Regions from separate parts of the Janthinobacterium sp. B9-8 genome, predicted to be linked through region 3. Evidence: predicted binding sites of a transcription regulator. Region 3 holds the regulator's gene; each other region holds the start of a gene.
What was found. The regulator sigma-54, encoded in region 3, starts transcription at its own class of promoters, with help from an activator protein. The targets are predictions, from matches to a motif close to TGGCANGNAANCTGCTTT.
Positions count from the first base shown of each region.

Region 1 (9,738 bases), 240 kb from region 3:
CCCATGGTGACGTTGGCAAAGAGTGAAGTATGCTGCGCTGAAGCGCTATTACGCTGGCAGCGGCAAAATGGCTCCAAAATTAGCCCGGATCTTTTTATCGGCTATGCCGAAGAAAACGGCCAGATCAGCCTGTTGACACAATTTGTACTGGAAAAAGTGGCCACTGATTTAGCGCAACTTGCTAACACTGATGTTTCTATCTCTGTGAATTTAGCGGGCGCAGATTTAGCCTCGCCACTATTTGTAGAAAACCTTGCTGCGCTTTGCAAAAAGCATCAGCTTGCCCCGAGCCGCATTGAATTAGAAATCACTGAGCGTAGCCTAGTGCTGGGCCAGAGCGAGATCGAGGTGATTACCCGCTTGCGGCAAGCGGGCCACATTATATTGATTGACGATTTTGGCACGGGGTATTCCAGCCTTAGCTATTTACATACTTTGCCGGTGGATATACTAAAAATCGATAAAAGCTTTGTGCAAGCACTAGGTAGTGGTGCTGCCACGCATCATGTGGCATCGCATATCGTACAAATGGCTACTGCACTGGGTTTGAGCGTGGTGGCAGAAGGAATTGAAACCACCGAGCAGGCAGAAACGCTAAAAGAAATGGGCGTTGAATGGGGACAAGGTTGGCTGTATGCCAAGGCGATGCCTTTTGAAGAGCTCAGGCAATTTTTGCAGACCCCTACCCCTGCAAGATTTAAACCGCTAAGCTCCGATCCTTTGCCTGACACCGTATGAAACTGACTTTAATTGCTGTTGGGCACAAGATGCCGGATTGGATCGACTCTGGGTATAAAGAGTTTTCTAAGCGTATGCCACGTGATTTTCCGCTGCAATTGCTAGAGCTAAAGCCTGATAAACGGGGCAGTGGCAAAACCGCACAGCAAGTGATGAGTGATGAAGCCGAGCGTATCCTGGCGGCCATCCCACAAGATGCCCGCGTATTGGCCTTAGATGAGCATGGCGCTAACTGGACCACCATGCAGCTCGCCGAAAAAATGAAGACCTGGCAAATTGATGGTCGGGAAACGGTATTTATTATTGGCGGCACCGATGGCCTAGACCCCAGTGTAAAAAAACGCGCCGATCAGCTATTGCAACTCTCAGCCATGACCCTGCCGCATGGCATGGTTAGAGTGCTATTGGCCGAACAGCTTTATCGGGCGGTATCGATTATCAATAACCACCCTTATCATCGCGAGTAATGATGTTGTGGTGTTGTAGGGTGGGTTGTAACCCGCCATTTTTTAATGCGGCTCATTATTCCATTACAATATTATTCACAACGCGGGTTTCACCCGCCCTACACGTCATATACCCATGCCAAAACCTCAACTCTATCTTGCTTCCGGCAGCCCACGCCGTCAGGAGCTGCTGGTGCAAATTGGCGTTCATTTTGAACGCATCTCTGCCCCTATCGATGAAACCCCTTTCCCAAATGAAACCGCCAAGGATTATGTGCTGCGTCTGGCGAAGGCTAAGGCAGAATCAGGCTGGCAAGCCATGCTGGCACAGGATAAACATCCCCTACCCGTTTTAGCCGCAGATACCACGGTGGTGCTGGACGGACAAATTTTGGGTAAACCGCTGGATGCGAACGATGCAACCGCTATGCTGGAGCAGTTATCTGGCCGCAGCCACGAAGTGCTTACCAGTCTGGGTTTACGCACCAATACCGGCATAGAAATCATACTATCGCTTAGTACAGTTACCTTTATGCCACTGAGCCCTGCGCAAATCGCAGCCTATGTTGCCAGTGGCGAACCTATGGATAAGGCTGGTAGCTATGGCATACAAGGCAGGGCTGGATTGTTTATTTCTGATTTGCAAGGCAGCTTCAGCGGCGTAATGGGCTTGCCCCTGCACGACACAGCCGCCCTGCTTGCTCGTCACGGTTTGGGGTTTTTAGCAGGCTAATTACGTTTGTGTACAGAGGTTAGAAATAATACCTATGGTGTTGTGTTTACAGGTTTTATTGATTCTGTATGGACTAAATGGTCTACCTGATGTCAAAAATGGGCGCTACCTGACCATTTTTGTCACATTGTGTTTAGAGCCAGTCATAAAAAAGACCCTTCGGGGTCTTTTTTATGAGAAAAATAATTTTTATGAGTTAAGAGTTCAATAAATATAAGTTTTCGCCTACTAAATAGCTTAAGGCGCTGATTCTATTGGTGCCGTTGAGGTGAATCGAACACCCGACCTACTGATTACGAATCAGTTGCTCTACCAACTGAGCTACAACGGCAAGACTCAATAAAATTATAAGCCACAGCGCCTCACCCCACCGATAAATTCCGCCGTTAATCAGTCAGCGATCAAAAGCTAAGCAAGCAGGCATCGATATTGCACATGTCATAAACAAGCAAAAAACATATTTTGCGGCTTAATGCTCGGGGAAAAAAGCTTTTAAATTAAAGATTTAGGAGCAAGATATGAAAAACTTACAAAAAGGTTTTACCCTGATCGAACTGATGATTGTGGTCGCCATTATCGGTATCCTGGCCGCCGTTGCGATTCCGTCTTATCAGGACTATACGAAGAAAGCGAAGTTCTCTGAAGTGCTGAGTATTTCGGATTCATACAAACAAGCTGTGGCGATGTGCCAGTCAGATTTAAATACGTTTACGGGATGTAATGCAGGTACTCAAGGTATTCCGGCTACCCCAACTGTAGCTACAACAGGCTTAGCAACAGGGGGTACGGTAACAAATGGCGTTATTTCCTTTACAGGTACAGCGGCAGCAGGTGCATATACCTTTATTTTAACTCCTGCTTTAAATGCAGAAGGGACTGCAATTACGTGGACACAATCTGGTACATGCTTAGCTGTTAAGTACTGCAAGTGAACATAGACGTTCAATTTATAGAGCTAGCATTTTTGCTAGCTCTATTTGGAGAGTAAAATGCAATACATCCAAAAAGGTTTTACATTAATTGAATTGATGATTGTTGTGGCAATTATAGGAATTTTAGCTGCCGTAGCAATTCCCTCTTATCAAGATTATACAAAAAAAGCGAAATTTTCTGAAGTTCTCAGTATTTCTGATTCATATAAACAAGCGGTTGCATTGTGCCATGCTGACTTGAATACATTTACAGGTTGTAATGCAGGTACTCAAGGTATTCCAGCAACTCCCACTGTAGCTACAACAGGCTTAGCAACAGGGGGAACTGTAACAAATGGCGTGATTACATTTACTGGTACAGCAGCAGCGGGTGGCTACACTTTTGTTTTGACACCAACTTTAAATGCACAGGGGACAGCTATTACTTGGGCACAAACAGGGACGTGTTTGGGTGTTAAATATTGTAAGTAAAAAAAATTAAAAGATGAGCGTTTTATTTTGCTCATCTTTTAATATTAAAAAACAAGGGGGGTCCAGTGAACAATAAAAATATAATTTATTTGCATTTGATGTTGATAATATTTTTTCCATTTTTAATATACTTTAATTTTTTATGGGGCCCAATTGTATTTGATGATTTGTATTTTTTTAATGGAACTGAACACCATCATCTTTTAAATAAGTTTTTTGATTTTTCTTTGCGATGGTTTCCATATGCAACATTTGAATGGACCCGAGTCTTGCTTGGTGATGATGTTGTTTGGTTGCACCTTGGTAATTCACTGATTCATGCGTCTAATGGAGTACTTCTATATTTTTTTCTAAAATTTATTTTTTATGAAGTTATTGATAGTAGATATGAAGGGTTATCACTAGAAAATACTGCATTTTTTGCTAGTTTAATATTTTTATTGCATCCCGCCTCTGTTTATTCCGTTGCATATTTATCGCAAAGAAGTATGTTAATGTCTACTTTTTTTGCAATTGCTATGTTAATAATATTTTTGAAGAGTGTTTTATTTAAAAATAAAATATATTTATATATTTCAGTTGCATTATATGGTTTGTCGGTATTGTGCAAAGAGCATGCGATTATGTTACCAGTTATAGCTTTTGCTGCTTCTGTTTTAATAAAGAATGATTTCAAATCAATAGTTAAATTTAGCTGGCCATATTTTTTATTATGTTTTTTTATTGCAATTTATGTTTTATATACAAAACAATCTGAAATTGATTTGTATGGGTCTACTTATGAGTTAGGTGCTCCAGAAATGCTTGCCCGATTGAAAGTAATTGATCCTTATTTTAATATAAAGCTGGCTTACCCACTTTCAATATTCACTCAGGCAGGATTATTCTTTAAATATCTAATGGTTTGGATTGTTCCCTCTCCGCGCTGGATGTCTATAGACATATATGAAACATTTTCCACACGCTTTTTTTTGTTCCCTCAAATTATTGGCGCAACTTTATTTGTTATTTTTCCGCTACCATGCATTTATTTACTGTTACGTAAAGGTTTGGTGGGGTTATTGGGGTTTGCTATTCTTTGCCCATGGGTATTGTTTTTTACTGAGTTTTCTACTATTCGTATTCAAGAGTCGTTTGTCATTTATCGTAGTTATATCTGGATTGTTTTTTTATCGTGTGCTTTGCCGTTTTTCGTGCAAAAAATTAGCCCGAAAAAATCAATTATATTACTAAGTATCATTGCATTATTTATGATTCCTTTAACCTTACAAAGGTTGACTAGTTTTTCGCACCCTTTATTGCTATGGGATGATGCTGCTAGATTAGTGGAAGGTAAAGAGAATAGACCAGGTGTTGAACGTGTTTACCATAATAGAGGTTTGGCATTTTTCAAAGAAAAGCAATATAAACTAGCTTTAGATGATTTTAATAAAGCACTAGAAATATGGCCGCAATATAGTTTTGTCTATAACGATAGAGGGGCTGTTTATCTTGAAATGCAAGATTACCAACAGGCACTGGTAAACTTTGATCAGTCGATTGTGTTAAAGCCTGACTACTTCAGGCCCTATCTTGGTCGCGCCCGGGCTTTTGAGCTACAAGGGAAACCGGAGCTTGCCAAAGAAGACTACGCTAAAGCATGTGCGATAGGAGTTGTAGCTGTTTGTGCTCGGCGTTAAGTGCACTCATCGGTAAAATAATTTGAGTCGGCTTGTTTTATAAGCTGGCATGACTATTGCTTAGTATCATCCCGTGAATGTTTTGGTTAAGTGAAGCGTAGGGCTTCCTTCTTAAACATTATATGGGAGCGATAAAAATGAAAAACATGCAAAAAGGTTTCACCCTGATCGAATTGATGATCGTTGTAGCGATTATCGGTATTTTGGCTGCAGTAGCGATTCCTTCGTATCAAAATTACGTTGCAAAATCTTTTGCTGCTGCAGCATTGGCAGAAATTGATGCTTTCAGAACCCCTTATGACAGCAAACTTTCTGATGGTGAAACTCCAGTATTTGCTGCTGATGCTACGACTGCAGGTTATATCGGTAAAGTGACAACGGCACATTGCACACTGAGTGCTGTGACTGCTGATGGCGGTATCCTTTGCACAATGCTTAACCAGCCTAAAGTTCTTGCTGGTAAAGTGTTGCAAATGACTCGTTCAGTTTCTGGTGAGTGGGAATGTCAGACCACAGGTGCATGGGCTGACGAAGCTTTGAAAGCCTTGCCTAAGGGTTGCAAGAATAGCTAATTAGGATTTATATCGTTTTAATTAAATGGCCTACTCAATATAAGTAGGCCATTTTTTTATTTTATGCAGAACTTATCCAAAGCATTATCTCGTGATAATTTTTCTCATCCCGTGTTCCTCATTTTGTGGGAGCCTAGAGGTCAGCTATTTCATTTTGAATAAAAATAAGACAATGTATTATTTGTAAGAGTTGAAGTTTTTCTCTACTTTTCTGAGATAGTTGTTGGAGTGCAATATGAAAAACATGCAAAAAGGTTTTTCTCTGATTGAATTGATGATTATTGTGGCAATTATTGGCATTTTGTCTGCAATAGCGATTCCCTCATATGCGAATTACCAAGCGAAAGCAAAGATGGCTGCGGGCTTGGCTGAAGTTACACCGGGAAAAACAGTAGTAGAAGTAAAGTTGAATAACGGTGAGATCATTGCAAATGCAGCAGCTATTGGCTTAGCTGCTACTACCAATAATTGCACAATGACTGCAGAAGTTGCGAATACAGGGATTGTATTTATTTCATGCTCAATGGCCAATGCGCCAGGGAAAATTTCTGCGGCAAAGATTACATGGACGCGTGCTGTTGGTGGTGAGTGGACTTGTGCGACGACAGGGATTGTGGCGGGTTTCGAGGATTTAGCGCCTAAAACGTGCAAACAGGTGTAAGGGTTTAATAAGTTGTGGCACGTTGTGCCGAATGAGCAAAGTGATACCACACAATCCAGTATCTGTAATGGATGCTGGATTGTGTGTTTGATGCTGCTGATTAATCACTCATGGTGCAATTGCGCTATTACTCTTATTGACCTTACAAAATAAACCATCACCCCTTAAAAATCTCCCTCACATCCCGCGCGCCCCATTCTGGGAAGTGTTTGCGTACCAGTGTATTTAAATCCACTTCAAAAGCACGCCATTTAGCCCGTTCATCTTGCTCGTCGCTGGCTGAATGGGCCGCGGCTTGTTCGATCATACCTGCGCCTGCGGTGGCGTTGCTTAGCCGGTCGATGATGATGAAGCTGCCGGTGCCTTTGCAATCTGCGTAGGTGTCGAAGACGACGGGGGCATTTAGGATGATGCGGCAGAGGCCGATTTCGTTGAGTTTTAGCTCCTTGGCTTCCACATGCTCCATGCTGTTTACATCCACACGGTGGGCGATTTGGGCGATTCGGCCAAAGACGTTTTTACCCGCAAGTTTAAAGCCGTATTCTTTGCCCACGGTCAGTGGCGCTTCGTTCATCCACACTAAATGCGCGTCAAAAGATTGGCCGATTTGTGGAGCGATATCGCTGGTTTTAACGATCATATCGCCACGGCTGATGTCGATTTCCCGATCTAAGGTCAGCGTGATGGCTTGGCCTGCAAAGGCGGTTTCCAGCTCACCTTCATAGATCACAATCGCTTTTACCTTGGCCGTTTTGCCTGAAGGCAGGGCGATGATTTCGTCACCTGGAAATACGCGGCCAGCGGCGATGGTGCCGCAAAAGCCACGGAAATCGAGATTAGGGCGGTTCACGTATTGCACCGGCAGGCGGAAGGATTCGAGGCGGCTGTCGCGATTGATTTGCACGGCTTCCAAGTGCTGCATAAAGGTCAGGCCGGTGTACCAGGGTGCTTGCTCGCTTGGTGTCACCACATTATCGCCGCGCAGTGCAGAGATCGGCACAAATTGAATGTCGGCGATATTTAGGGATTTAGCCAGTGTTAGATATTCTGCGCGGATTTCATTAAAGCGCTGTTCGCTAAAGCCGACTAAATCCATTTTATTCACGGCGATAATCACATGCTTAATGCCCAGTAGGCTGACGATATAGCTGTGGCGGCGAGTCTGGGTTTGTACACCATAACGCGCGTCGATCAGGATAACGGCCAGATCGCAGGTGGATGCGCCGGTGGCCATATTGCGGGTGTATTGCTCGTGGCCGGGGCAATCGGCAATGATAAATTTGCGCTTATCTGTGCTGAAGTAGCGGTAGGCCACATCGATGGTAATGCCTTGCTCGCGCTCGGCTTGCAGGCCGTCTACCAGCAGAGCCAGATCGATTTCTTGATCGGTGGTGTTGTATTTTTTGCTGTCTTTTTGAATGGCGGCAAGCTGGTCTTCAAAAATCAGTTTTGAATCGTGCAGCAGGCGGCCGATCAAGGTGGATTTACCGTCGTCCACATTGCCACAGGTAATAAAACGCAGCAGATCTTTGTTTTCGTGCTGCTTTAAATAGGCTTCGATATCGCTGGCGATCAGATCAGATTGGTGTGACATATTATTAGAACCTTAAATTCTGTGGACACAGAGATCAGAGAGAACACGGAGCACACAGAACAAAGGGGGAGAGGCACTGTATTTCTTAGTGCCCTCTCTGTGTTCTCTGTGTCTACAGGTTTTTCTGAACTTCTAGAAATACCCTTCCATTTTTTTCTTTTCCATCGAGCCTGATGAATCATGGTCGATCATTCGCCCTTGGCGCTCGCTGGTGGTGGTGAGCAGCATTTCTTGGATGATTTCTGGCAGCGTTTTTGCGGTGGATTCGACAGCGCCAGTAAGCGGGTAACAGCCCAGCGTTCTAAAGCGTACCGATTTCATTTCTGGTACTTCACCCGGCAACAGGGGCATACGATCGTCATCTACCATGATTAGGGTGCCATTACGCTCAACTACGGGGCGAACGTCGGCGTAGTAGAGCGGCACAATGTCGATGTTTTCCATATAGATATATTGCCAGATATCCAGCTCTGTCCAATTAGACAGCGGGAATACGCGGATGCTTTCGCCTTGGTCGATTTTGGAGTTGTAGATATTCCATAGCTCTGGGCGTTGCACTTTTGGATCCCAGCGATGGTTTTTATCGCGGAATGAGTACACGCGCTCTTTGGCACGAGATTTTTCTTCATCACGGCGTGCGCCGCCAAAAGCTGCATCAAATTTGTATTTATTCAGCGCCTGCTTCAGGCCTTCGGTTTTCATTACGTCGGTGTGCTTAGCCGAGCCCGAGCTAAATGGATTGATGCCCGCTTTTACACCTTCTTCATTGATGTGAACAATCAGATCAAAGCCGCACTTTGCTGCCATTTTATCGCGAAATGTGATCATTTCGCCGAATTTCCAAGTGGTATCCACATGCATCAGCGGAAAAGGCATTTTGCCCGGAGCAAAGGCTTTCAGCGCCAGATGCAGCATCACGGCAGAATCTTTGCCAATGGAATAGAGCATGACCGGGTTATCAAACTCGGCGGCTACTTCTCGAATAATATGGATGGACTCTGCTTCGAGTTGCTTAAGGTGAGTCAGCCTTGCTTCACTGAGGGTAGTCATACTTTATCCGGGCAAAGAGATTGTTTCAAAATGCGGGTGATTTTTCTGCGACGTTTTGCGTAGCGCTGAAAGGGTTCAGGCAATGGCTTATAACGCTATAACCTTGCGAATTTACCGAAGTCGGGCCGGTAAGCGAAGGATTTAATCGTTATATCTATATGGATGCTTTGGCGATGATTTCTTTTACCAGCTCGGCATTGGTTTCTATCAAGGCGTATTCGTCCTGGCCGGGGATGCCCATATGCACATTGGGGTTGCAATAACGCATTTGGCTGGCGAAAGGCAGGCGGGCGGAGGTGTGGAATTCTTTGCAGCCGGTGGTGGCGACTAATTCGGCGATATTATTGCAGCGAACACCTGCACCGGGCATGACGACTAGGCGATCACCTGCGGCGGCTTGCAGTGTTTTGAGCAGGGCAGCACCCTCTAATGCCGTGGCGGCCTGGCCGCTGCTGAGCAGCCGATTGCAACCCGTGGCAATAACGTCTTCCAGCGCTTTGAGTGGGTTCTGAGCCACATCAAAAGCGCGGTGGAAGGTGACTTGCATGGGGCTGGCCAGCGCAACCAAGGCTTTGCAACGCGCCACATCGATATAGCCATTGGCAGTCAGTATGCCAATCACTATGCCGTCTACACCGAGCTTTTTGCAGGCAATAATATCGCGCTGCATCACTTCGTATTCCAGATCGGTGTATAAAAAATCGCCACCGCGCGGGCGGATGATCACATTAAAACCGATCCATAAACGCTCTCTGGCTACGGCGATTTGCCCGTACGATGGCGTGGTGCCACCTTCTAATAGATTATCGCAAAACTCAACCCGATGTGCGCCGCCTTCCTGAGCAGCTAAACATGATGTAAC
Region 1 covers NZ_CP014222.1:3,905,537-3,915,274, reverse strand. The annotation lists gene VN23_RS17680 (EAL domain-containing protein) at 1-738, shown strand, start outside; gene rlmH (23S rRNA (pseudouridine(1915)-N(3))-methyltransferase RlmH) at 735-1,205, shown strand; gene VN23_RS17670 (Maf family protein) at 1,321-1,917, shown strand; tRNA gene VN23_RS17665 (tRNA-Thr) at 2,173-2,248, opposite strand; gene VN23_RS17660 (pilin) at 2,436-2,849, shown strand; gene VN23_RS17655 (pilin) at 2,907-3,320, shown strand; gene VN23_RS17650 (tetratricopeptide repeat protein) at 3,386-4,999, shown strand; gene VN23_RS17645 (pilin) at 5,137-5,571, shown strand; gene VN23_RS17640 (pilin) at 5,807-6,232, shown strand; gene cysN (sulfate adenylyltransferase subunit CysN) at 6,390-7,826, opposite strand; gene cysD (sulfate adenylyltransferase subunit CysD) at 7,959-8,876, opposite strand; gene VN23_RS17625 (copper homeostasis protein CutC) at 9,031-9,738, opposite strand, start outside.
Region 1: a site for sigma-54 is predicted at 5,045-5,062, ahead of VN23_RS17645 (pilin). Genes of this name have one in related genera too.

Region 2 (9,738 bases), 1.6 Mb from region 3:
GCGGCTTTTTTATGGTGGGCTGCCATGAAGGGGCCTTCTGTTTGCTTGCGAACATAGTCAGTAAAAAGGATTGTAGAACGTGGGCTGATACTGCGTAGGTGTTTTTATGACAACAATTTGAGAGGGATCGAGAAATGGAATTTTTGTAAAAATGACTTTTGGGGGAGGAAGTATAAGAAATTGTTGGGGGTATCTATCGCTTATGAGAGCTAGCGTACAGAACTCACCCAAGACGCTTGCCATAATCGTTGTGTTGGCACAGCAACGATTGCGATGTGCCTTATCCACTCAGAGGTCATAATGAGCGACGAAAAGAAGATAAATCTTGGTGAAACACCACGGGCACAGCAAAATTTTAATAGCAGTGTTGATCCTACGCGGATGGCCTCAACGCCTTCCCCAGAACCTACCGCGTTTAAAGAGTTTATCCAGCAAGCTGAAACGCAGTATCCAAAGATGGATGCTGAAATTGCTGATTCAGCTACCTCGGAAGATGATCGTGCTGCAAATGTACTGACCATGTTTGGCGATGACTTGAATTTCTTTGCAAAGCTCAATTCAAGTGTCTGGGGAAGCTCAATGCAATACTGGCTCAATGCCAGCGAGCAGGGGTCAGTGCGTTATTTCCGATCATTAAATGTTTGCCTGCAAGCTTTATGCATATATCGGCCTGCGGATAGGAATACCCATACTGTTTAGTTATGAATAATGGATGGCGAAGATCTATTTTGCATGATGTAAATAGCGCTGACTGAAGCAATTGTTAATTGCAAAGTCAGCGCTATTTAATTTCAGCGCTTGGTATTGGCAAAAGAGGACGGGAAAATTGTTTAATCACAAGCTGCTTAGGGATAAACCATTGGGGCGGATTGTGCGGATTTTTTGAGCGATGGCGGCAGGCGAGACTCGCTCGTGCCTCGCTGGCCTCTGGCCGAAACCCCGCTCCGCTTGTTCCTCACCCCGGCGTGTTTCAAGGGGAGATTTCAGCCCCTTGCTACCAGCTGCGATACGAATCAAATTGCTGGGTTTTAAACTACTTAAAACCTGCAGAATAACTTAATTCAAGCCTTGTTTTCTCCGTGAAACTCCATGTTCTCTGTGTTTCAAGATTTGGGTTTTGCTGTGCTGCACCTGTAAAAAATTAAAAACGCCGCAAGCAAATTGTCTTTGCATGCGGCGTTATCTATTGTTTTAAGGCGAATTGATTTCGCTTGCGTTTTACATTGCGGCTTTATAAATCGCAGTAATTTCTTCTGCCGTGGCTTGGATCGGATTGGTAAAGCCGCAGGCGTCTTTCAGTGCATTCGCGGTGAGGGTTGGGAAGTCGGTTTCTTTTACGCCTAGCTCAGTCAGGCCAACGGGGATGCCTACATCGGCTGCAAGCTGGCGGATGCTGGCAAGGCAGGCTTCGGCGGCGGCTTCGTCTGATAAGAAGCGCACATCGCAACCCATGGCGTGGGCGACTTCGCCGAGGCGTTTGGCGGCGATGCGGGAGTTGAATTTTTGCACGTGTGGCAATAGCACCGCATTGCATACGCCGTGTGGTAGATCGTAAAAGCCGCCTAATTGATGGGCCATGGCGTGTACATAACCAAGCGAGGCGTTATTAAAGGCCATGCCCGCTAGGAATTGCGCGTAAGCCATTTGCTCGCGTGCTTGTAGGTTTTGCCCGTCAGAGACCACGTGACGCAGATTGTCGCTGATTAAAGTCACCGCTTTGAGTGCACAGGCATCGGTAACCGGCGTGGCGATGGTGGAAACATAGGCTTCAATGGCGTGAGTGAGTGCATCCATGCCGGTGGCGGCGGTCAGGCTGGCTGGCATGCCGAGCATCAGTTCAGGATCATTTACCGAAAGAATAGGTGTGGTGTGCTTATCTACAATCGCCATTTTTACATGACGTGATTCGTCAGTAATAATGCAGAAGCGGGTCATTTCACTGGCCGTACCCGCTGTTGTGTTGATTGAAACGAGCGGTAACTGCGGCTTTTTAGATTGATCGAGGCCTTCGTAATCGGCGATTTTTCCGCCGTTGCTGGCACAAAGTGCAATGCCTTTGGCGCAATCGTGGGGTGAGCCGCCACCTAGGGAAATCACAAAATCACAGTCGTTTTCTTTGAGTAACTTTAAGCCTGCTTCAACATTACCAATGGTGGGATTGGGCTGAGCACCGTCAAATACCACCGATACCACGCCATGCTGGCCTAGCAGCTCGGACACTTTTGCCACCATGCCAATTTTATTGAGCACGGTATCGGTCACAATCAGCGCTTTTTTAAAGCCGTAGGATTGAATGGTGTTTGCTGCGTCTTTAAGACAGCCAGCGCCCATTAGATTTACTGCTGGAATAAAGAATGCGGTAGTAGTCATGGCGGATCTGCCTGCAGGTCAAAATTTGAGCTTAATCATTTTGCTTATTGCAGGGTTTGTGTCAGATCAAAGAAAGATGGTAAGTTGGGGGCTATTCGCGCGTGAGCACAATCGTCCCTTTATCTTACTGCGTATGGGGATGCCGTTCGGTATGCGTAAAACGTAAGCTCCAAACTGATTTTCTCCTTGTTTTCTGTGTTTCGAGATCTGGGTTTTACTTCGTCATATTCGTTTAATCAACCAGCTGCTTAGGATCGGGATAAACCATTGGGGCAGATTGTGCGGATTTTTTGAGCGATGGCGGTGGGGTAATGCCCATCGACATATAGATACTGGTGAGCTTATCTACACCGATATTGGCTGGGCGTATCCATTCCTTGGGGATGTAGAGCAACCCTCCACCAATTGGCACAGGAGCCGTGGGCACTAAAACGGCTTGATAGATGCGGCCTTCGATTTCGATGGGCTCAGGGTTGGGCATCAGGGCCAAGACCGCAACGCCATCGCCGCCAAATAAACACCACACCGGGCTCATCGAGCCAATATCTGCGTCTTCTTTTTGATCGAGTAAGCCAACAAACCGATCTGCCGTATTATACAAAGCACCAATCACCGGAATTCGTCTGACTGTTTTATCAAGCAAATAGGCAAGATGTCTCTTTAGCTTGGATTGTACAATAATCCCTAGCGGGTAAATCCCGCCAATCAGCATGGCCCAGCCGATTAAATAACCCAGAATAGGGTGATCAACGATGGGCTGGCCCATTAGGGCAAATAGTTGCCCAACCATGCTTTGTGGCCCAAGAAAATTATTCAGCATCTTGACCACCCACGCTAGCAAAGCCATGGTGAGTAAAAGGGGCAGCAGGGCCAATAGGCCAGCCAGCCAGGTGGTGACGACACTTTCAAGGCTACGCTTGATCATTGAATATTCCGGTGAGCTAAAATTTGTGCCGCCATTCTAACTCCCTATCTGTTTAGGCTGATAGCTCAAAGTCTGGCCGCTGGCAAAATGATCGGATTTGCCTATTTTTCACTTTTTTTAGGTAAATTTAGCAGGTAGAGACGGCTTCACAATGTGCCCTCTATGGCGAAAAGATGTAATGACTTCTTGTTACTATTGCGATGAGCAAGCTTGATTTACGGCCAGCCAAAGTAGCAAATCTCTTGCTTTTAAAGGTGCTCCAGCCGATTGGATGAGGTGTAGGGCGGCTTTAGTTTGGACGGGTGTGTTGTTATCGGGCAGGGCTTAGCAGGCATTGTGGGCAAGCGTGGTCGATTGTAGTTAATGCAACTTGATTGCAATATGGGGTGGGCACATTCAAAACATCAGGTAGAATTGCGCTTCTAGAAAATGAACCCTACACAGCCCATGCGCATCCCTCGCTTATTCCGCTTTACCGCCGTCTATATACTGGTCTTTATTGCCTTGGGCATCTTGATCCGGCTTGGCTTTGCTACTGCTTTTGGCAATAAGGCCGATCCTTTGCCCGGCCATTTATTGGCGGAATCTTTATTGCTGGGGGCGCGTTTTGATTTGCGCCTGGGCCTGTTAAGTCTTGCACCGATGTTGCTACTGGGGGGCTTTAAGCTGACCACTCCTTTTAAAGAAGGGTTGGCCAGACGGCTATGGCTAGTATGGTTTGCGCTGGTGTTTGCTGTGCTGATTTTTAGCCATATGGTCGACTTTGCCCATTACTCCTATCTGGGCGTTAAGCTTTCTGCCAGCGTACTGAATTTCTTATATAACTTGGATGAATCAGCCGGGATGGTTTGGTCGACTTATCCTGTGGGCAAGCTAACGCTGGTCTGGGCTTTGTCTGTAGCTTTGCTGACATGGGGTGTGGCGGGCTTGATGCGCTGGGTTTCGTGCTTTGCGGGCTGGGAAGCAGGTAAGTGGAAAACGTCCTTACTTGTGCTGGTGTCCGTACTGGCTGCTTTGCTGGGAATTCACGGCAAGTTTTCGCAATACCCGCTGCGCTGGAGCGATGCTTATTACAGCACCAATAGTTTTGCTGCCGCTGTGGCGCTGAACCCTGCTTTAAATTTTTTCGACACCATGTCGTATACCAAAGACACCTATTCGATTGACGATGTGCGGGCGGCTTATCCTGCAATTGCCGCGTATTTGGGCGTGGATCATCCCGATGCTAAAACGCTGAATTTTGAGCGCCATATCAAGCCTAAGGCCAATGCTTTTAAAGGCCAGCCCAATGTGGTGATGGTTTATTTGGAATCGTTCTCAGGCTACAAAACCAGCCTTTACGGTAACCCCTTAGAAACCACGCCTTTCTTTACCCAAATGGCCAAAGAAAGTATCTGGTTTGATAATCTTTACACTCCACACTTTGGCACGGCACGCGGTATCTTTGCGGGCTTATCCGGTGTTCCTGATGTAGATTTAAGAGATACATCCAGCCGCAATCCGGCTGCTGTAAATCAAAATGTATTAATTAATGCCTTTAAAGGCTATGAGAAAGATTACTTTATTGGCGGTAGTACCACTTGGGCCAATGTACGCGGGGTACTGACTAAAAATATTGAGGGTTTAAAGATTCACGAGGAAGGAAGCTATAGCTCGCCACGCAATGATGTATGGGGTATTTCGGATAAAAATCTATTCCTAGAGGCCAATAAGGTATTCAGGGAAAAGAAAGGCCCATTCTTTAGCGTGATTCAAACATCAGGTAATCATCGCCCTTATACCATTCCGGCGGAAGATACAGATTTTAAATTAAAAAACCCGAGCCTTGCCGAGTTGCATGCCAATGGTTTTGCTGCGGTGGATGAATATAACTCATTCCGCTACATGGATTACTGCATAGAAAAATTCATGGAAGCGGCAAGGAAAGAGGCTTATTTCGATAATACGGTATTTGTGTTCTTTGGCGATCACGGCATTCGCGCCATGGGCCACGATGTAGGCCCCAATGTGCCGCGTGCGTTTCAGGATTTAAAGCTTTCTTCGGTGCATACGCCCTTTGTACTTTACGCACCTAAGCTATTGAAGCCGGCTCGCTACGACAAAACCGCTTCGCAAATCGATATCCTGCCAACTATCGCAGGGCTGTTTAATTTGTCATATATAAATAAAGGCATGGGCCGCGATTTGCTTGATCCACGTTTTGATGCTTCTCGCTTTGCCTTTACGATTTACCCCGATGAAGGCGGCGAGATTGGTATCTTGGATAAAGACTGGTATTACATTATGCAAGTCAGCCAAAAAAGCGGCGGCCTGTTTGATATGAAATCCAATACGCCATCGGTAGATAAAGCCAGCGAGCATCCAGAGATTGCCGACAGAATGAAGCAGCAATTAAGGGATTACTACACGGTGTCGGACTATATGCTGACGCATAGTGGGGGGAAGTAATCAGTTGTGAGGGAGCAATGTGCTCCTTGGCGGCTAATTGATATTCAAGCCCTGTTTTCCTTCGTGAAACTCTGTGTTCTCTGTGGCCTCCGTGGTTCAAGATTTGGGTTTTACTATGTAACGTTAGCAGCCAATAAAAAACGCCACCTCATCAAGGTGGCGTTTTGCGTGTAGGTGTAAATTACGCCGCTTCAATTAATAATTCGATTTCCACATTTTCATCAGAATACTGAATTTGCGCTAGGAGTACGGCGTCGACCATATTGGCGAAGTTTCTTAATACAATCGAGCGGGCCAGCGCGGGGCCCATGCAGCGGCGAAATTCAGGCACATAGGCCAGTGCGCCCACATTATCGTCTAGCAGGGCTTGTTCGTTATCGCTGATGATGCCTTTGATTTCTTTGCGGATATCTTTTACTTCTTTAAATAGCTCGCTAGATACCTCGCATAGTGGGGCAAATTGTAGGGTAATGTGGCCGGTGTTGTTGCTGCTCAGGGCGCGGGCTAGGGTTTTTGATATTTGGCTTAATTCTTGAATATCGTGGGCGCTGATCTGCAGCCATTCTGGGTAGCGCTCTTTAATGCTCGCAATGGCTTGGCGGATACCGTCGTTTTGGCGCAGGCCTTCGGGTAGCTGGCTGCAGGCTTGGGCGATCAGGGTGTATGTTTGACTCATATAAATGGCTCCTCTTTTTATTAAAATGGGATAAGGTCGTTGCGCCCTAGTAGCGGCTTTAGCTTGCTAGAAATAAGGCGGACTACTTATACCTGCTGCTATTCTAATGACAAGCAGCTCAGGGTAAATAATTAAATGGTTTGATCTGCGGATTACACAGGTTTTAATCTGCGGGTGTATTTTTTTTAGCATTTTTCAAGTTAGGTGTAGACGTGCTTAGTTTTTTATACTATTATGCGTCCCTCTCTGCTTCTGCTGAAGCAAGTATTTGAATGCCGACATGGTGAAATTGGTAGACACGCTATCTTGAGGGGGTAGTGACTTCGGTTGTGAGAGTTCGAGTCTCTCTGTCGGCACCATCTAAAAGAGTAAAATATTAAAAAGCCTGATTCTTACAAAAGAATCAGGCTTTTTTGCATTGGCGCGGGTCTGGGTAGAGTGGGCCTGATAAGATAGGGTCTTGATCCCTTACGAGTCCGAGATATGAGCCCATTCTGGAGCCCGCTGGTCACTACGCTTACGCCCTATGTGCCGGGAGAGCAGCCCAAGCTGACAAACCTCATCAAGCTCAACACCAATGAAAATCCCTACGGCCCATCGCCTAAAGTATTGCAAGCCATGCAGGGCGAGCTGGCCGATACGCTCAGGCTTTACCCCGATCCAAATGGCGATCATTTAAAAGCGACGATTGCCGATTATCATGGTCTGGAAAAATCACAGGTGTTTTTGGGTAATGGCTCGGATGAGGTTTTGGCTCATGCCTTTGCCGCACTGCTAAAGCACGATGCGCCGCTACTATTTCCTGATATCAGCTATAGCTTTTACCCAGTGTATTGCGGCCTATATGGCATTGAGTATCGCCAAGTGCTGCTTGATGTTGATTTTGGCATCAATATTGATGATTACGATCAGCCCTGTAGCGCGATTATTTTCCCCAACCCCAATGCCCCGACTGCCAAATTACTACCTATTGATACAGTAGAAGCTTTATTACAGCGCCACCCTCAGCAAGTGGTGCTGGTGGATGAGGCGTATATCGATTTTGGCGGGGTTAGCGCCATCTCCCTTGTGAATCGCTACCCCAATCTACTTGTGGTGCAAACGCTGTCTAAATCGCGTTCTTTGGCGGGTTTAAGGGTGGGCTTTGCAGCGGGTCACGCAGATTTAATAGAAGCCTTAGAGCGGGTTAAAAATAGCTTTAATTCCTACCCTCTGGATAAAGTGGCTTTGGCTGGGGCTGCGGCTTCTTTTGCGGATGAGGCGTATTTTCAGCAAACGTGCCAAGCCATTATTGCGACGCGTGAGCATCTAAGCCAAGCCATGGCGCGGATGGGTTTTGAAGTCTTGCCCTCGGCCGCTAATTTTATTTTTGTCCGCCATGCCGATTATGATGCGGCGCAATTGGCTGCGGCATTGCGTGAACGCTCGATTATTGTGCGGCACTTTAAGCAGCATCGTATTGATCAGTTTTTACGCATTAGCATAGGCACGGATAAAGAAAGCGCTGCCCTGATAGAGGCCTTACAAGAGTTGCTGCCTTTCTAAGGGCCATTAATAAGCTTGCTTAAGATTGTTTGAGCAAGCTGGGGAGTTTAAATCTATAAATTGAGTGTTATGCCATTCTTTGGTACTTAATATGATTGAACTTCCTGCTGGTGGTTCTGCCGCACGTAATCCAGATTTAGACTGGAGCCAGGTGCGCGAAACCATGTTGATGCTAGGTATTGCGGTTGCCCAAGTCAAACACGCGGTGGCAGAGAGCAATGCATCGCTCAATGCTCTCGCGTTTTCTTTTGCCGATACCCATGATCGTATTGAAGCCTTGCGCAATGATCTGTTGGCCCAAGCGTCTTCCTTACCAGCGCAGCTTGATTTAGATGGCAAGATTGCAGAAATTGGCCAGCGCAATATGCAGGCGGTGATTTCCTTTCAGTTTTATGATCGATTATCACAACGCTTAGACCATGTTTGCGGCACGATCAGTGGGTTGGCTGAGCTGGTTTCTGATCGCAACCGTCTTTATGTGCCGTCGGAATGGATGGCGCTGCAAGATCGGATCCGCTCGCAGTATTCGATGGAGCAAGAGAAAAAACTATTCGACGATATTTTAAATGGCATGGATATCCGCCAGGCACTTTCCTTGGCGGCCAGTATGGTGCCTGTGCAGAGCGAGGAAAACAGCGGGCTGGAATCAGGGGATATTGAGTTATTTTAAATGAGCTTGAGTTTGATATGAAAATGGCCGGTCTATAAGAGAGCGGCCATTTTTTGTGTGCATATTATTTATTTTGCATGGGGTGCAAAATAAATACGGGACATATTCTGGGTGGTTCATCCCATGGCATGCATACGCCGTGGTTTATTTCTTTTTTGCTTCGTTAATTTGCGCGTTAGCTTGTGCGGCTGCATTGCCAAAAGTAGTCACGGGCGTGGTGGCTACTTTATCTTTCTTTGGTTTTTTAGTTTCGCGATTGCTGCGCGCCTGACCCTTAGCCATGATATTTATTCCTGCGTTATGCCATTTGGCGCAGCCAGCCTACGCGATATTGGGATGAAAGGGGGAAAGCATTGCTTGAATGTGATTAATAAGGGCTTAGGCTTAGTGGGTGATGGGGGGGCAATACTAAGGCCAGCATAAAGCTGGCCTTAGTTTTTTAAAATAACTCGGATGCGTGAACACGGCTACTGAGCAACAACAGGGAAGAATCGAAAATCATTTTTCTGGCTTTTCTCCGTGAAACTCTGTGTTCTCCGTGGTTCAAGATTTAGGTTTTCGCAAACGGTTATTTAAAGCTGGTTTAAGCCGCTACCGACATCATCAAGCTATTTAAGCGCTTAACAAAAGTGGCCGGGTCGTCCAGCTGTGCGCCTTCTGCTAGTTGTGCCTGATCGAACAGAAGTTCGGTCCAGTCGCTAAAGCGTTCGCCTTCCAGCTCAGCTTTCAGCTTTTTCACCAGCATATGTTCTGGGTTGATTTCCAGAATAGGCTTGCTGCCTTTGACATCCTGACCGGCAGATTTCAACAGACGCTCAAGGTTGGCGCTCATATCCTGATTTTCTACCACGATGCAAGCTGGGCTGTCGGTCAGGCGGTTGGTGACGCGTACGTCTTTTACTTTGTCGCCCAGTACCGCTTTGACTTTATCCAGTACGTCTTTTAGCTCGCTGGCGGCAGCTTCCTGTTGTTGTTTCTCTTCTTCGTTTTCGAATTGAGAAAGGTCCAGCTCACCTTTGGTGACGGATTGCAGCTTTTTGCCGTCAAATTCGGTTAAGCCAGAGATCATCCATTCGTCAACGCGCTCGCTCATCAGCAGCACTT
Region 2 covers NZ_CP014222.1:2,499,134-2,508,871, reverse strand. The annotation lists gene VN23_RS11165 (hypothetical protein) at 301-699, shown strand; gene yiaY (L-threonine dehydrogenase) at 1,219-2,370, opposite strand; gene VN23_RS11155 (DUF502 domain-containing protein) at 2,603-3,295, opposite strand; gene VN23_RS11150 (LTA synthase family protein) at 3,725-5,743, shown strand; gene VN23_RS11145 (hypothetical protein) at 5,925-6,419, opposite strand; tRNA gene VN23_RS11140 (tRNA-Leu) at 6,694-6,778, shown strand; gene hisC (histidinol-phosphate transaminase) at 6,903-7,964, shown strand; gene VN23_RS11130 (hypothetical protein) at 8,056-8,634, shown strand; gene VN23_RS21980 (hypothetical protein) at 8,779-8,916, opposite strand; gene htpG (molecular chaperone HtpG) at 9,218-9,738, opposite strand, start outside.
Region 2: a site for sigma-54 is predicted at 2,417-2,434, ahead of yiaY (L-threonine dehydrogenase). Genes of this name have one in related genera too.

Region 3 (9,738 bases):
ACCGCGGTGGTGGATGCTGCAGGTAAATTGATGGGCATCTTTACCGATGGCGATTTGCGCCGCGCACTGGATCAGGGCGTCGATGTACGTGATACTTCGGTCTCCAGCGTAATGACCTTAGCTCCTGCCACGATTGAGGCGGGTAAATTAGCCGCGGAGGCTGTTCAGCAAATGGATGCACGCCGTGTGAATGGTTTATTGGTGCTGGATGCGGGTGTGCTGGTCGGGGCGATTAATATGCACGACCTGCTGCGAGCACGAGTGGTTTAAAATGCACATATATAGCGCGGAGCAGGCTTGTGTGGGATTGCAGCAGGCTGTTATTCCCGTTTTAAAAAGTGCCAAAAGCAGCTAAATGACAAATAGGAAAATAATAATGACTGATATGGCAAAAGCGGTGCGCTTAATGATTTTTGACGTTGATGGTGTGATGACCGATGGCAGCTTGTATTACAGCGATGCGGGTGAAGAGCTAAAAGCTTTTAACTCGCTGGATGGTCACGGGCTAAAAATGTTACGCGCCAGCGGTGTGAAATTAGCCATTATTACCGGCCGTACTTCTTTGCTAGTTGAGAAACGTGCCAAAGATCTGGGGGTGGATTTTCTTTATCAGGGCGCTCACGATAAGCGGGCAAGCTATGAAGATTTACTGCTAGCCGCTGGAGTTGGCCAGGATGTCTGTGGTTTTATGGGCGACGATGTGATTGATCTTCCGGTGATGCGCAGAGTCGCTTTTGCGGTAGCGGTGCCTGATTCTCCGGAGTTAGTGCGTAAACATGCTCACTATATTACGGGCAGCTCGGGTGGGCGGGGAGCCGTGCGCGAAGTATGCGAATACCTGATGCAAGCACAAGGTACGTTTGATGCCGCTATGGCGCCTTACCTCGCCTGATGGCAGTGCCGGGGACTACTCGCCTGCTACCGCTGGCCCTTGTTGTTTTGTTGGGTAGCCTGACTTGGCTGCTCGATAGAGCGGCAAGTTTACCTGGCTCTGCGGTTGCAATTAATGCAAATCAGCCCGATATGCTAGTAGATAAAGCCACTGCAGTGCGTTTTGGTGAAGATGGACGCCCCTTGTCTTTGCTAACCGCCACCCATGTTTCTCATTTGCCCGCTGGCGATATCACCTGGCTGGAAAAACCACATTTACGCTATACCGCCCCTGATCAGCCTCGTTTAGAAGTCACTGGCGAGCGTGCTAAATCAATAAAACAGGGGAGTGAAGTCTGGTTTCCCGGCATGGTTAAAATGGTTAGATCGGCCAGTGCTACGCAAGCAGAGTTAACGATTAATGGGCGTGATATGCGCGTTTTACCGCAGGAAGGACTTGCCAGCTCAGAAGCGCCGGCAATCGCAGTGATGGGCACGTATGTTATTGAATCAGTCGGTTTTATTGCTGATTCCAAGGCTGAAACGCTAGAACTTAAATCTAAAGTCAGGATGAGCTATGAGCCGATTCGCACCCGTTAAAGTTGTTTTACTCATGCTGCTGGCAGGCTCTGTATATGCAGAAAAAGCAGACCGGGAAAAACAGATCAATATTGTTGCTGCAAATTGTGTAATGAATCAAAAAACGCAGGCTAGCGTTTGTAGCAAAGATGTGGTGCTGACCCAAGGCACACTCAGCATTCGGGCTGATAAGCTGACGGTACGTCAGGATGAGGCGGGCAATCAATTTGTTGCTGGCAATGGCGGGCCGGTTCGCTTTCGGCAGAAAATGGATGGCGGTAATGATTGGGTGGATGCCGAAGCGCAGCGTTTTGATTATGACGGGCGCACCGGCATTCTTAAGTTGATTGATAAGGCATGGGTGAAACGTGGGGAAGATCAAATTCATAGCGATTTGATTACTTACGATTTAAACAATGAAGCCTATCAAGCGCAGAGCAAACCAGAGAGCGGCGGGCGCGTCAATATCGTGATTACACCGAAAAAGGCACCTGCACCATGAGTAGTTCTTTACGAGCGGAGCAGCTAGAAAAACGTTACGGAAAAAGAACCGTGGTGCGTGATGTCACTATGGAAATTTCAAGTGGAGAAGTGGTAGGTTTGCTTGGCCCTAATGGCGCGGGTAAAACCACCAGTTTTTATATGCTTGTGGGTCTGGTCGCGATGAATGGCGGGCGTATTACGCTGGATGGCGAGGATATCGGCCATTTACCCATTCATCAGCGGGCGCGGCGAGGTTTAGGCTACTTGCCACAAGAAGCGTCTATCTTTCGTAAAATGACAGTGGCACAAAATATCACTGCAGTGCTTGAATTGCATTGTAAAAATCGCGATGAAATAAACGCCCGGCTTGATGAGCTGCTGCACGATTTGCACATTGATCATTTGCGTGATGCAGGTGCAATGGGCTTATCAGGGGGCGAGCGTCGCCGGGTAGAAATTGCCCGTGCCTTGGCCGCCAGCCCGCGTTTTATCTTGCTGGATGAGCCATTTGCAGGGGTAGACCCGATTGCTGTGATGGATATTCAACGTATTATTGGTTTTTTAAAGCAACGTGGAATCGGTGTCTTGATCACTGATCATAATGTGCGTGAAACCCTTGGTATTTGCGATCGTGCCTACATCATCTCCGAAGGTGCGGTGATGGCGTCTGGTGCTCCGAAAGATATTGTAGAAAATGAAAGTGTGCGTCGGGTCTATCTCGGTGAACATTTCCGCATGTAAATGAAACAAACCCTGCAGCTGCGGTTATCCCAGCAACTTAATCTTACTCCTCAGTTGCAGCAGGCTATCAAGCTGCTGCAGCTTTCCACTCTTGAGTTTCAACAAGAGCTTGAACAGTATCTGAGCGAAAACCCGTTATTGGAGCGTGGCGAAGAAGCCGCTGCTGGCGAGGCAGAGCAAGCAGAGCCGCAGTGGGAAATGGGTGAAGACGATGGTTTACGCTGGGAAGGCACAAGCCACGGGAGCTCGGATGATGACGATGATTTTGATCCGGCCAGCAATATCGCCCGCGATTTAGATTTACGCGAATACTTGCTGCAGCAAGCAGGTTTGCTGCCTTTGTCGCATCGGGATAAGTCCTTGTTATTGATGCTGATTGAGGCATTGGATGAAGATGGGTTTCTTTCTCAATCCTTAGAAGATGTCTTTTCTCAGCTGCCAGAGGAACTTATCCAAGATTATGAACTCGAACTTGATGACTTAAGAATTGCTTTAATTCGCTTACAGCATTTAGAGCCTTTGGGAATTGGAGCAAGAGATACCGCTGATTGTTTATGCTTACAATTGCGCCAGAAGCCAGTGAGCGCCGCCCGTGATTTAGCCTTGCAGATTGCCGAAAATTCACTCGATTTATTAGCTGGCCGGGACTACACTAGGCTTAAACGGGCTTTTAAATGCGAGGATGCTGAGTTAAAAGCAGCGCAAGAATTGATTGTAAGTTTAAACCCTAGGCCAAGCGCACAATGGTCTGTAGCATCGCCTAGATATGTAAGCCCTGATGTCGTTGTACAAAAAGTACGCGGTGTTTGGCGGGTTAGATTACACGATGCTTCGATGCCTAAATTGCGCGTGAATCGCCTTTATGCAGATATCTTACAAAAAGGCGATGGCGGCCATTTAGCGCGAGAGTTACAAGAAGCACGTTGGTTAGTAAAAAGTGTGCAGCAGCGATTTGATACCATTTTGCGAGTAGCCACAGCGATTGTAGAACGGCAGCGCGCATTTTTTGAACACGGTGAAGTGGCGATGCGCCCGCTAGTGCTCAGAGATATCGCCGAAGAGCTAGATTTACATGAGTCGACTATTTCTAGGGTAACCACGCAAAAATATATGCTTACGCCGCGTGGCCTATATGAATTTAAGTTTTTCTTCGGTAGCCATGTTGATACGGATGCCGGAGGAGAGTGTTCTGCTACAGCGATCAAAGCATTGATCAAGCAGATGGTGCAGCAAGAAGATAAGAAAAAACCTTTAAGTGATAGCGTATTGGCAGAAGCATTATCCGCTCAAGGTATTGTGGTAGCCCGGCGCACCGTTGCCAAATACCGTGAAGCGTTGCAGATTTACCCAGTAAGTCAGCGCAAAAGTTTGTAAGGCCCCAACGGAAGGAGTAACCCTATGAATTTGAATATCAGTGGCCATCATCTTGAAGTGACCCCATCTATCCGTGAGTATGTAAACAGTAAGATGGAGCGGGTCATTCGACACTTTGACAATGTAATTGACGTTAATGTCATCCTATCCGTGGAGAAACTGCAACATCAGGTTGAAGCAACCGTTCACGTTCGCGGCCGCGATATCCACGTCGAAGCGACGGATGAAAATATGTATGCAGCCATTGACTTGCTGGCCGATAAGCTAGACCGACAAGTTGTGAAGCACAAAGAAAAATCGATGGATCATCGTAACGAATCCATTAAGCAGCACCAGCCTGCCGCTGAATAAAGCGACTTTTCTCACCTTAGCGGGAACCGGAATACTCAGGTTCCCGTTTTTGTTTTTAAACGACGGCGCTACAATGGGTGTCGTCCCTGTTTTGGTCTGTCTACAATGAGCTTGATCGCCCAAATTTTGCCTAGCGGAAATGTCTTCCTTGATATGGAAGTCGGCAGCAAAAAACGTATTTTTGAACAAGTCGGCATTCTGTTTGAGAATAGCCACGGTATTGCCCGCAGTGTTATTTTTGATAGCCTGTTTGCCCGGGAAAAGCTTGGTTCCACAGGGCTTGGGCAAGGTGTTGCCATCCCGCATGGCCGGATTAAAGGTTTGAAAGAAGCTACAGGCGCATTTGTACGGCTTAATGAGCCTATCCCTTATGACGCGCCTGATGGCAAACCGGTTTCCTTGGTATTTGTGTTGCTGGTGCCTGCTCACGCTACCGATTTACATCTGCAAATTTTGTCCGAACTGGCTCAGCTTTTCTCAGATAAAGTATTGCGCGAGAGCCTGCTGGCGGCCACCGAACCCGGCCAAATCTGGAAGCTAATCAGTACTTGGGAGCCTTATGCCACAGATTTCAGTTAGACAGCTTTTTATCGATAACGCCGAGAAGCTGCGACTGACGTGGGTAGCAGGGCAATCGGGTGCGAATAATCTGCTATCTAATGATGCATCTGAGCAAAAGCCAACACTCTCTTTAGTCGGCCACCTGAATTTTATCCACCCCAACCGCATTCAGGTGCTTGGGGTGGCAGAAACGGTTTATCTGCTGCAGCTTAGCCCCGAGGCGCAAAGAGAATCCCTCGCGCGGCTGTTCTCTAATGAAATGGCTGCTGTGATTGTGGCCAATGGCCAGATTGTGGGCGACTGCCTGCGCGAAGCCTCTGAGCGTTTTCATGTGCCGCTGCTCACCTCCCCCGAGCAATCCCCCTATTTGATGGATGTACTACGCTATTACCTCTCGAAGGCATTGGCGGTTTCTACGCATCTGCACGGGGTGTTTTTGGATGTGCTGGAAGTGGGCGTTTTGCTGACTGGCGAATCGTCGATGGGTAAGAGCGAGCTGGCGTTGGAGCTGATTTCACGTGGCCACGGCCTTGTGGCAGACGATGTGGTTGAGGTCTATCGCACTAATCCGGAAACGCTGGAAGGGCGCTGCCCGCCGATGTTGCGTGATTTCCTCGAAGTGCGCGGAATTGGCGTATTGAATATCCGTACTATTTTCGGTGAAACTGCCGTCAGGCCGCGTAAAACACTCAAGCTGATTATGCATCTGGCCAAGGCGGGTGGCGAGAAAGTCGCCCCGATGGATCGATTGCAAATGCAGGCGGCCACACAAGATATCCTTGGCGTGCCGATTCGCAAGCTGGTGATTCCTGTGGCGGCCGGTCGAAATTTAGCGGTTTTGGTTGAGGCTGCGGTTAGAAATTATATTTTGCAATTACGCGGTATTGATTCCACGCGTGAATTTATTGAAAGACACCAAAAATTTATGGAGATGGGCGAATAAGTCGCTAACCCAATATGCAGGGTGTTTATGCAAGAATCAAAATATAAGCTACACAAAAATATACAAAATAATGGGGATGGGGAGTGAAACAGCAGCAGGTTATTTTATTGTCTGGTTTATCAGGGGCGGGTAAAAGCGTTGCACTTAAGTCTTTAGAAGATCTTGGCTATTTTTGCATCGATAATTTGCCTGCGCCTTTGCTACCACAAACCGCGGCATTACTGGATGAAGATGGCTATCCCAAAATTGCCATTTCGGTTGATGTGCGCAGCGCTCATAATTTTGCCAGCTTCCCCAATCATCTTGAAGCCCTGTTTGAGCTGGGGCTTGATGTGCAAATGCTGTTTCTGGAAGCGAATAACGACACTCTGGTGAAGCGCTTTTCTGAAACAAGGCGCAGCCATCCGCTCTCTAGTGGCACATTAACGGTGACCGAGGCTATTAGCTTAGAGCGTGAAATGCTGGCTGATTTCTCCGCAGTTGCCCATCGTATTGATACCAGTGATTTATCGGCTAATCAGCTACGCAGCTGGATTCGGCAGTTTGTGGCGCTGGACCGCTCCAGACTCACGGTGATTTTTGAATCTTTTGGCTTTAAGCATGGTTTGCCAATGGATGCCGATTTTGTGTTTGATGCCCGCTGCCTGCCCAACCCCTATTACGATAAATCTTTACGCCCTTTAACGGGTAAAGATCAGCCCGTGATTGATTTCTTAGAGCGGCAAGCGGTGGTTGGGCGTTTTCAAAGCCATATCAAAACATTTATGGAAGCTTGGTTGCCAGAGTTTGAAGCCGATAATCGCAGCTATATTACGGTAGCGATTGGCTGCACCGGCGGCCAGCATCGCTCGGTTTATTTAGCGGAGCAATTAGCGGCATACTTTGCTGAGCATCGGCAGGTATTGCTTAGGCACCGTGAGCAGCATGCCTGAAATACGCCCCTCTCGAAATCGGGAGATGCTTAGGGTAATGTGGCCAGGAGACTGGCCGTTTTCCTTACTGGCGCTGGCTTTTGTGGTGTATCTGGGCTTTTGGAGCTGGCAGCAGGAGAGTGCCACGCGGGTGCGTATTTATCAGGCGGGCAAAGTCTTTGCCGTGCTGGATTTAAACGCAGAGCGCACGGTGCAAGTGGCTGGCCCCCTTGGGTTTACCTCTGTAGAAGTAAAATCGGGCCGGGTACGTATTAGCCGTGACCCCAGCCCGCGCCAATATTGTGTGCGCATGGGCTGGCTGGATCAGGCTGGCCAAATGGCGATTTGCCTGCCTAACCGAATCAGCATCGAGCTTTTAGGCTCGCGTCCTCATGAATTCGACAGCCTCAGTTACTGAAATCCGTATCAAACCCAGTTTGGACGATGTGCGCATTGCCCGCTATGCCGCGCTGGCGATTGCCTTATCGGTGCTGGAGGCGGGCATTCCTTCGCCTATTCCCGGTATTAAGCCGGGGCTGGCTAATATCATCACCCTGATTGCGCTCTGGCGCTTTGGCTGGCGCGATGCTGCGTGGATTTCCATGCTCAGAATCATCGGCAGTGGTATTGTGCTGGGCGGTTTTTTATCCCCCGGTTTTGCTATGAGCTTGATGGGCGGGCTAAGCAGCCTCTTAGCCTTGGCCGCTGTGAATCACTTGCCTAGGCGCTGGTTCGGCCCCGTATCGCACTCGCTGGTTGCCGCCTTTGCCCATATGGCAGGGCAGCTTTTATTAGCGCGGCTCTGGCTGATTCCGCATAATGGCATCATCCATTTAGTGCCCCTGTTTGCTGCTGCAGCCTTGGTATTTGGTGTGGTAAATGGGGTGATTGCAGCAAAGCTGCTGGCTCGTGAGTGAAACGTTCAAAAAGTGCGTAGGTTGGGTTACGCGAGATATCGCTGGGCGAGGTAAACCTCGTAGGCAGACTGCTAACCCAACCTACGAATTCTGCTTAAGTTGATAGGGCTGGCGGGTTTCACCCGCCCTACAAAAATACACAGCGTTATAACTATCAATTGATTTGGTTTTCTCTGCGGTCTGTTTTTAAACTCCGTGTTCTCTGTGTTTACAGACCTTTGGGTGTTGCATCGTTTTAATAGGTTTTAAATGAAAACAATAACTTTGGCTTTTACCGGCGCATCCGGCCTGCCTTATGGCCTGCGCACGTTGGAATGCTTGCTGGCGGCGGGTTGCACCGTGCATGTGCTCTATACCCAGGCGGCGCAAATTGTGGCCAAGCAAGAGCTAGATGAAACCTGGCCTTCGCGCGCGGCTGATCTGGCTGTGCTTTTTCGCCAGCGTTACGGCGTTACTGATGAATCAAAGCTGCAAGTTTTTGGTCAGCAAGAATGGTTTGCCCCGATGGCATCCGGCTCTAACCCTGGCGATGGCATGATTGTTTGCCCTTGCACCATGGGCGCTTTATCGGCGATTGCGGTGGGCGCTTCGGATAATTTATTAGAGCGCGCTGCGGATGTGATGATTAAGGAAGGCAAAAAATTAGTGGTTGTTCCACGTGAAGCACCTTTTTCGGTGCTGCATCTGGAGAATATGCTGAAGCTAGCAAGGCTGGGAGTGGTGATCTTGCCGCCTAATCCGGGCTTTTATCACCACCCTAAAACCATCGCCGATTTAGTCGATTTTGTGGTGGCAAGGATATTGGATCAGTTCCAAATTCCGCATCAGCTGATGCAGCGCTGGGGGGATAAGGGATGAATTTAAAGATTGATTGGAAGTGGGCTTGTTTGGCTTTACTTGCATTGTGGTTCTGGCCCTCGTTCGCCCCGCACGACCCCTGGAAGCCCGACGAAAGCTATATTCTTGGCTTAGTTTATGAATATACGCTGCGGGATAACTGGCTGGTGCCGATGCTGTCTGGCGAGCCATTTATGGAAAAACCGCCGCTGTTTTTCTGGACGGCAGCGGGCTTCTCCCGTTATGTGTTTACTTGGCTGCCTGTGCACGTTGCGGCGAGGCTGGCTGCGGCATTTTATATTGCGCTGACCTTTATCTTTGCCGCTCTGGCGGCAGGGCAATTTGCTGCCCGCAGCCGGGCGAATAATCCATCGCAAGCCGCATGGCTCACCGCCATTTTGCTGGCTGGCACGCTGGGCTTAGTCGGCAATGGCCATCACATCCTGACCGATAGCGCTCTATTTGCCAGCTTTGCCATCGCCCTATACGCATTTGCTATCTTTCCCTTGCGGCCAATGGGCAGCGGCCTGCTGCTGGGCACTGCTTGGGGAATGGCGTTTTTAACTAAGGGCCTGTTGGGGCCGGGTTGCTTGGGTTTGGCGGCTCTGCTGCTGCCGATTGTTGATCGCACCTACCGGCAAAAAGCTTATTTACTGACGCTGAGCATCGCTCTGCTGGCCGCATTACCTTGGTGGCTGATCTGGCCTTGGCGCTTATGGCTGGCCTCGCCCGAGTTATTTTACACTTGGTTTTGGGTGAATAATCTGGGGCGATTCTTAGGCGAGAATAACCTTGGGCCAGAATACGAGCGTGGCTTTTACCTGAAGATTCTGCCTTGGCACGCCTTCCCGCTGATTCTCTATCTGCCCGTATTGTTTTTCAGGCAGCGCCTCGATGCGTTTAAAAATGCAGCCCCTGCAGCCCTGCTTTGCTTACTAACCTACACCATTTTATCGCTGGCTAAAACCTCGATGGAGCTATACGCCGTGCCTGCCGTAGTGGCGTTTGCCGTATGGATGGGCGCACAAGCCTCCAGCGTTCCCGCCGCTTTCGAGCGCCGCTTTGGCCTCGTCGCCCTGTGCTTAGTTGCCGTCAGTGCGCTATTGCTATGGTGGGCATGGGCCGCCCTTTATTTCGGCCTGCCCTTGCAAGCCCGTCTGCTGCATTTCTT
Region 3 covers NZ_CP014222.1:4,144,466-4,154,203, forward strand. The annotation lists gene VN23_RS18690 (KpsF/GutQ family sugar-phosphate isomerase) at 1-270, shown strand, start outside; gene VN23_RS18695 (KdsC family phosphatase) at 377-892, shown strand; gene lptC (LPS export ABC transporter periplasmic protein LptC) at 892-1,470, shown strand; gene lptA (lipopolysaccharide transport periplasmic protein LptA) at 1,448-1,951, shown strand; gene lptB (LPS export ABC transporter ATP-binding protein) at 1,948-2,673, shown strand; gene VN23_RS18715 (RNA polymerase factor sigma-54) at 2,674-4,047, shown strand; gene hpf (ribosome hibernation-promoting factor, HPF/YfiA family) at 4,072-4,398, shown strand; gene ptsN (PTS IIA-like nitrogen regulatory protein PtsN) at 4,504-4,977, shown strand; gene hprK (HPr(Ser) kinase/phosphatase) at 4,958-5,902, shown strand; gene rapZ (RNase adapter RapZ) at 5,986-6,834, shown strand; gene VN23_RS18740 (NusG domain II-containing protein) at 6,872-7,231, shown strand; gene VN23_RS18745 (Gx transporter family protein) at 7,206-7,730, shown strand; gene VN23_RS18750 (flavin prenyltransferase UbiX) at 7,980-8,588, shown strand; gene VN23_RS18755 (ArnT family glycosyltransferase) at 8,585-9,738, shown strand, end outside.